2 regions of the Staphylococcus sp. 11262D007BW genome follow, and region 2 is predicted to be linked to the other one. Evidence: predicted binding sites of a transcription regulator. Region 2 holds the regulator's gene; the other holds the start of a gene.

Region 1 (4,212 bases), 170 kb from region 2:
ATGTCATATTTTGAGCATTCAGTAAACGTTTTTCAATTAAATGAATATAATTTTGATCAATTTCCTCTTTTGTTTGATAAGCAATGTGAGGAGATTCTTTATAAGCGCCTTTTACTAAACGTAATCGTAATTCCGGATATTTATCAATCAGTACTTCACCTTTAAATAAATAGGCTTGGATAACTGTACCAACATTTGAAAATTCAGACTTTAAACGGTCTAAAGTTTGAGTAATATCAAATAAACTATCATATTTTTCTGTATCGATATTAATGTGCATATTATTGTATTGTTTTGCTGTTGAAACAATCTCATAAATATTGTCATAAGCGAGTGATTTATCAAACTCACAACCGAGTTGACTAAGTTTAACAGACATGTGTGCATCTAAATCATGTTCGTAGATTGCTTTCATTACTTCAAGAATCGCATCCTTTGCTGCAATAGCATCGCTTTTGTTATTGACAAATTCCCCTAAATTATCAACAGTTACCGCAATATTCTTATTATTTAGATTTTTAATGGTATTAACAACCTGTTCTAGCGTATTTCCCGCAACTACGCGATTGGCACCTAGAGAAGGTCCCAGCTTTTTAGCAGTACTGTTTAGAATTTCATTATTTGATAAGCCAATAAAAAAATTTTTAACTATGCTCATGAAAATTCCTCCCATAAATAAACATTTTGTTTAGTATATGATGATAGTTTATCATGAACATATTGTTTTAGAAAACGTTTACAACAAAAACGTGTAAAACTATACTAAATCATTGCTTCACATCGTTACTGTATTTTTGTTAGAATGGGTTATTTTTACTACTTTAGAGAGATTATTTGAAGATAATGTAGTTGAATGGGAATCAAATTCAATAGGTTCTTGCATAAAAGCAAATATAACAGGTGATAGGGTGAAAATCAGAAGCCAAAGTACGCATTTTAGTATAAATTTCATTATAAACTCCTTTACCTCAATGTTATATTGTGACCTTACTGATAAATTAACATACCACATTGAATGCAATATAAAGGACATATTAAAGCTTTGTTAATTTACCGTAATTATTATTTTTTAAGGTTATGTAAATGTTAAAGGCAAAACTTAACGATAACTTTAAAAATGAGCGGCCACTTTCGTGATAAAATAGAATTAATTAAGGTTAAGGGAGTTATTATATGTTTAGAGATATGGCTTTTTACATGTTTGGGACTGAATTAGATACATTTATTCAATATTTTGTATTCGAGCTGATACTTTTAGTAATTATTGGTGCCGTTGTAGGTGTGATTACTAAGAAAATGTGGCTTGTTGTTACTGTAATTATTGGTCTTAATATTATTGATATTGGTATTTTAGCGAATTTTAATGCGAGTCAAGGTAATGGAACTTTAATCGGTCAATTCTTTCTTTTATTGTTAGCGAAACTTTTCCCTGCATTTTACGAAGTGTTAATTACGGTTTTATTACTTAAAATCCCATTTGTAAGAAAGAAATTTAAATTAAGTTAATGATGGATCCCAAAAAATCATTAAAATTTTGCATCTATGAGGTTGAGATAAAAGCATTTAAAGGCTAAGTGCTTTAGATCTCAGTCTCATTTTGTTTTTTATTAGCTATTTAACAGAGGTAAAAGTTATAATACATATAGTAATTTTGCTAGGAAGGAAAATGTAGCATGTGGAAATGGGAAACAGAAAGTGAAGCAAAAGGTGTTATCGTCATTGTTCACAATATGTTAGAGCATACTGGACGTTATGCTTATGTGATAACGCAATTAAGACGTAATGGTTATCACGTCATCATGGGAGATTTACCAGGTCAAGGTCAGACCTCAAGAACGCATAAAGGTCAAATTGAATCTTTTGATGTATATCATGAAAGAATATTGGAGTGGTTATCTATAGCTAAGGATTACCATCTCCCTACATTTATGATTGGTGTTGGATTAGGGGGCTTAATATGTACGAACCTTCTAGAAAAAGTAGAGGTGGAGCTTGAAGGATTAATTTTAATTTCTCCGTTATATGCATTCCATAATAATAAAAAAACACGTCAGAAAACATTGTTATCCAATATTGGTGATATTTCTAAAGGCGCCACTTTTGAATTAGGGATTCCATATGAAGACTTTACGCGTCATTCGGAAGTGTTAGATGATACTTATGAGGATGCTTTAATGTTAAAAAAAGTAAGTTATCATTGGTTTAATGAACTTGTTAAAGTGATGAAAGAAACAAATGATCATTGGAAGGATATGAAACAAGTGCCCCTATGTGTAATGTGTGGCGATCATGATCGCATTTCCAATATTGATGTAACTGCAGAACTCATCAAAATGAAACGTTTTAATGAGTTGCAGTTTAAAATATGGCAAGGATTGTTCCATGAATTACATAACGAGCCAGAACGAGAACATGTCATGCGTTATATTTTAAGTTTTTTAAATAACCGTTCCTTTAATGCTGGCTTTTTAGTGAATGATGTACACGAAGTCGATGCCTAAAGATAATCGAAAATGATTTATAACTTAGTTCGAATATTAGAATAAAAGTAATCAAACTCACAATCTTAACTCATAATAGCTACTGAGGCTATAGGGTTAAGGTTGTTTTTTAATGTTAAATATAAAATACTTGTTTAATTTATGCTTGCATGAATGTGAAAATCATGTTAAATTATATTTGTGAAAAAAATCACAATAAGTAATAAATATTGAAGCATTGGATTGGAGAGGTTCGTTATGACGAAAAAAAGTAATAAAGTTGTATTAGTAGGTAATGGTGCAGTTGGTTCAAGCTATGCTTTTACGATGATGAGTCAAGGTGTTGCAGATGAGCTTGTCATTATCGACATCAATGAAGATAAAGTACGTGGAGATGTATTAGACTTAAACCACGGTGCCCCTTATGCAATGTCCCCAGTCAAAGTTAAAGCAGGACAATATCAAGATTGTTCAGATGCTGATCTTGTAGTTATTTGTGCAGGTGCCCCTCAAAAAGTAGGAGAAACAAGATTAGATTTAATTGAAAAAAATGCGAAAATATATAAAGACATTATTTCTTCAATTATGGATAGTGGTTTTGATGGTATTTTCTTAATTGCTGCAAATCCAGTAGATATTTTAACGTATGTAACTTTAAAATACTCAGGTTTACCAAAACATAGAGTCATTGGTTCAGGAACGATTCTTGATTCAGCACGCTTTAGATATTTATTAAGTGAAGAATTTGACGTTGCACCAAGTAGTGTACACGCTAATATTATTGGTGAACACGGAGATTCTGAAGTCCCTGTATGGTCAACTGCTACAATAGCAGGTATTCCATTAGAAGATGTGATTAAAAATGATCCAGACAAAGCACACTTAATTGATGACATTTACGTAAAAACACGTGATGCAGCCTATGATATTATTCAAGCAAAAGGTGCGACATACTATGGTGTGGCAATGGGCTTAATGCACATCTCTAAAGCTATATTAAAAAATCAAAATGTCGTACTTACAGTATCAAGCTATTTAGAAGGTGAATATGGACAAACAGGTGTTTATACAGGAGTACCAACGGTTATAAATGGAGAAGGTGCAACAAGAATTATTGAAACACCATTAACAGAGGAAGAGAAAGAGAAATTTGTTAAATCTGTTAATATTTTAAAAGAACAACAAGATTCAATTGAGTATTTATTTTAGTTATGAATAATGTTTAATTATAAAACTATTAGAAATGTAAAATGATTAAGAACTTCTTTTTAAGGGTAAACCAGTGTAACGACTCTTAAAAAGGGGTTTTAACCATGGATCAAGTAATAAGTGATTATGAAGTTTGTGACCTGATATTTCTAAACGATTTACAAAAGGAAATTGATAAAATTTTTGGGGCGATACAAAGACAATTTCAAATTAGTAAAGAGGAATTTTTAATTTTACTTAATTTATGGGATAAAGGGCCAATGTCCCTTAAAGAAATGGATAAATATGTCCCAATTAAACGTTATAAGAGAACACGTACGTATAATCGTTTAGTTGCTAAAGGATGGATTTATAAGCAACGTACGCTTGGAGATGAGCGCAACGTCACAATAGATTTCAACGAAGATAAAGAAGATGTTAAACAACAAGTAGTAGATTTCGTATGTTCACAAATTAATTTACGTCATAAACGTCTTGAATCACTATTTAAATTATTTATGCAAAGTTGTTCATAAGTAATAGG
Region 2 (4,212 bases):
CGCAACATGTGGATGCGATTTTTTCGATTGCTTGGAATAAACATGATGCTAAAACGTTTCGAGATGATATTCATCAACGCGCTCAACAGTTTAAACGTACACCACCACTTGTATTGCCAGGCCTTACTGTTTACGTTCATGAAAATGAACAAAAAGCTTATGAGATGAAAGAAAAGTTAGATAGTTTCATTCCTTTACAACATAAACAAGCTCAACTTGAAAAAGCCATTCAGTTTGATACAAAACATTGGGAATTAGATGAAATGGTACCGACGCTGCCACCTTATGAAGCACATCCTAAAAAAGTGACTCGTTCAGTGTATGAAGCTATTCGAAATGCAGTCATTACAGAACATCTTACTTTAAGACAATTACTTGAGCGTTTTTCGACTTGGATTGGTCATAAGACCATCGTAGGTACACCTGAAAAAGTAGCAGATGAAATGATTGCATGGTTTAAAGACGAGGCTTGTGATGGCTTTATGCTCATGCCGCCAACCATCCCTGAGTCTTTTAACCAATTTGTCAATTTAGTCATTCCCATTCTTCAGGAAAGAGGCGTTTTTCGTAAAGATTATGCGCAAGCTCGCATTGCTTCTCACTTTAATCGACATTAAGTTCAATTACGAATGCTTAGGTGTCTTTGAGTGTGCTCACTTTTACAGCTAAGCACAAAATACGGGAAAGCATGCAATGTTTCACTTTTCACTCTTTTTTAACTGTATACTTTAACCATACTCCAATTATAAAACTCCCTTCCCAATATTAAAAAAATGTTCCTCAAAAAAGAGGAGTCGTGTCCTTCCCATTGGCACGGCTCCTCTTTTGATTGCGTCTCTCAGTTTAAATATTTAATTCATCAGATTATGCGCTATACACTGCTTCAAAAGTTGTCCCCTCAACAAAAAGCTCTAGGCGCATTGTTTTAAAGGTTCGCCTGCTCATCTTCATTCGCATGCATAACGTGCACTAACTCACTGCGTTCGAAGTTAATCTCGGTTCGCCTGCTCATCTTCATTCGCATGCATAACGTGCACTAACTCACTGCGTTCGAAGTTAATCTCGGTTCGCCTGCTCATCTTCATTCGCATGCATAACGTGCACTAACTCACTGCGTTCGAAGTTAATCTCGGTTCGCCTGCTCATCTTCATTCGCATGCATAACGTGCACTAACTCACTGCGTTCGAAGTTAATCTCGGTTCGCCTGCTCATCTTCATTCGCATGCATAACGTGCACTAACTCACTGCGTTCGAAGTGCACGTAATTGTCCGCACTTTGTTAATCCGGCTACGTGCTGCAAAACTCTCGACAAAATGAGTCGCTTCACTAAAACCAAAGACCGGTTTGAGTTCAGCGCTCGATTTTGCTCGAGTTCTGACCGCAGCACTCCGCACTTTGTTTTAATCCGGCTCCCAATTGCAGGGTTCTCGATAATACTACGTGACGCGCAAAAATCAAAGAGCGATTTTCGCTTGTCCCTAGGTATTACATCGAACCCTGACTGCAATTGTCCACACTCTGTTTTTAGTTCCCGTAATTTTTCATGAAGAATAGTAAGGATTGGAGTTCGACGCCTAGGTCGATTTGATGTACTTGAACGTTGTTTGGTGTGCTTAGGCGTTTTGGTGTAAAGTTTAATATGCCTTTGATGCCGTTATCGACAAGATAATCTGTTACTTCTTGTGCTACACGTGCTGGTGTCGTTAAGATGATGACTTCAATGTGATGTTCTTTTATTAATTTTTTGATGTCTTCCATAGATTTAACCGTCACATTTCCAATTTGTGTGCCAATCAATGCTTCGTCTATATCAAAAGCTTCTGTAATCGTCATGTCATCATGTATGGAAAAGTTATAATTGATTAATGCTTTCCCTAAATGACCTACACCGACAACGCCTATATTGATGACTTCTGAATCACTCAACTCTGATTTAAAAAACTCTAATAAACTGTCTATATTATATCCGTAACCCTTTTTTCCTAATTCTCCAAAATAAGAAAAATCACGACGAATGGTTGCTGAATCTATATTTAAACCTTCACTAATGGCTTTAGAATTTACACGATCTTCCCCTTTTGCCTTTAAGGTATTTACAAATCGATAATACAAAGGCAAACGTTTCAATGTTGCACGTGGTATTTTATTTATTTCTTTCACTATTTATCCTCCTTTGAAATAGTGTTCATTCTTGTGAGACTGTTCACAGTTAATACTTAAATTATACCTGAATTTATTATGTATTAAAACAGTAACTATTTTATACTTTGTGGCTTTATTGTACAATAAGTATTTGAGAGGAGTGTCCTTCATGATATTAATGCAATTAAGTCAAATTAGTAAATCCTTTGATGGCGAAACAATCTTTGAAAATGTCAATTTAGAAATAAAAACCGCTGAACGTATTGGTATAGTTGGGCGAAATGGTGCCGGTAAGTCAACATTAATGAAACTCATTGCTGGTACAGAGACATATGATGAAGGCCATATATCAAAAGTAAAAAATTTACGCATTGGTTATTTAACCCAACAAATGACTTTAGATACCCAAAATACAGTGTATGAAGAAATGGCTAAACCCTTCCAAGACCTTCTATCTATCTCTAAAAAAATGGAAGAAGAAGTGGAATGGTTAAGTGAACATGCGGATGCTCATGATTCTGACGCCTATCAAGAACATCTATCAAGGTATGAACAACTATCGAATACTTTTGAACAACAAGAAGGTTATCAAATTGATAGTAAAATCAAAACGGTCTTAAATGGGTTAAATTTTACAGAAAAAGATTACAATCGTACGGTTAATGATTTTAGTGGGGGTCAAAAAACACGCTTATCTTTAGCTCAAATGTTATTGAGTGAACCCGATATTCTATTACTCGATGAACCGACGAACCATCTTGATATGGAAACCACTGAATGGCTTGAAGATTATCTCAATTATTTTAAAGGCGCCATCGTTATCATCTCACACGATCGTTACTTTTTAGATAAAATCGTTACACAGATTTATGATGTTTCTTTAGGCGAAGTTAAACACTATATTGGTAACTATGAAAAATTCATTCAGTTACGCGACCAATATTATGAAAAACGTCTACAAGAATACGAACGTCAACAAGCGGAAATTAAACGACTTGAAACGTTTGTTGATAAAAATATCACACGTGCGTCGACAAGTGGTATGGCAAAAAGTCGCCGCAAAATGTTAGAAAAAATGGAACGCATCGCGAAACCTATGATTGATGCTAGAAGTGCTAATATCCAGTTCAATTTTCAACGTAACACAGGCAATGATGTGTTTCATATAAGACATCTAGAAATTGGCTATGATCATCCGATTACGTCTCCAATTCATTTAGAGGTGCAAAAAGGAGATCATATTGCGATTATCGGCCCAAATGGTATTGGAAAATCAACATTTATTAAGACGCTTGCACAACGTTTACCCGCTTTGTCTGGTGAGATAGTACAAGGTGCAAACTTAAAAATTGGCTATTATGACCAAAAACAAGCAGAATTTTCATCTAATAAAACGATTTTAGATTACGTTTGGGATCAATATAAACATATTCCTGAAAAAGATATACGTGCTATTTTAGGTCGTTTTCTTTTCACACAAAATGATGTTAATAAAATTATTCATGATTTATCTGGTGGCGAAAAAGCAAGACTTCAACTCGCTTTACTCATGTTAGAAGAAAATAACGTTTTAATTTTAGACGAGCCGACGAACCATTTAGATATTGATTCTAAAGAAATGTTAGAACAAGCTTTAACAAACTTTGAAGGCACTTTAATCTTTGTTTCGCATGATCGTTATTTTATCCGTGCACTAGCGAATAAAATCGTCGCACTTGATCATCATGGTGCAACCGTTTATCAAGGTAATTATCAATACTATCTTGATAAACTAGAAGAACAACGAGCATTAAGTGCATATCAAGAGCAAAAAGCAACAAATACAGAGCCTAGTCCATCTAAAACTGCTACAACGCAACAACATGACTATCAAGATCAAAAAATCATTAGACGTGAAAAGAGAAAACTAGAGCGACAAATCTCGGATTTAGAAACAAACATCTCGCAATTTGAGGCATCGATTGCTGAAATTGATGCACAAATGTTAGAAGAAGATGTGATGAATGATTATGAAAAGACTCAATCATTATCAGAAGAAAGACAAACCCTTGAACAAAAACTTGAGGAT

What was found. The regulator Rex, encoded in region 2, represses fermentation and respiration genes when NADH is low (regulators of the CRP and FNR family bind a similar motif). The targets are predictions, from matches to a motif close to TTGTGAAATATTTCACAA.
Region 1: a site for Rex is predicted at 2,680-2,697, ahead of ACEE93_RS05740 (L-lactate dehydrogenase). Genes of this name have one in related genera too.

The regions. Positions count from the first base shown of each region.
Region 1 covers NZ_JBPWPJ010000001.1:1,188,120-1,192,331, reverse strand. Annotated here, with positions in the region: gene ACEE93_RS05755 (proline dehydrogenase family protein) at 1-658, opposite strand, end outside; gene ACEE93_RS05750 (hypothetical protein) at 1,174-1,506, shown strand; gene ACEE93_RS05745 (alpha/beta fold hydrolase) at 1,674-2,501, shown strand; gene ACEE93_RS05740 (L-lactate dehydrogenase) at 2,739-3,689, shown strand; gene ACEE93_RS05735 (transcriptional regulator, SarA/Rot family) at 3,794-4,204, shown strand.
Region 2 covers NZ_JBPWPJ010000001.1:1,354,072-1,358,283, forward strand. Annotated here, with positions in the region: gene ACEE93_RS06730 (NtaA/DmoA family FMN-dependent monooxygenase) at 1-617, shown strand, start outside; gene ACEE93_RS06735 (redox-sensing transcriptional repressor Rex) at 1,527-2,162, opposite strand; gene ACEE93_RS06740 (ABC-F family ATP-binding cassette domain-containing protein) at 2,314-4,212, shown strand, end outside.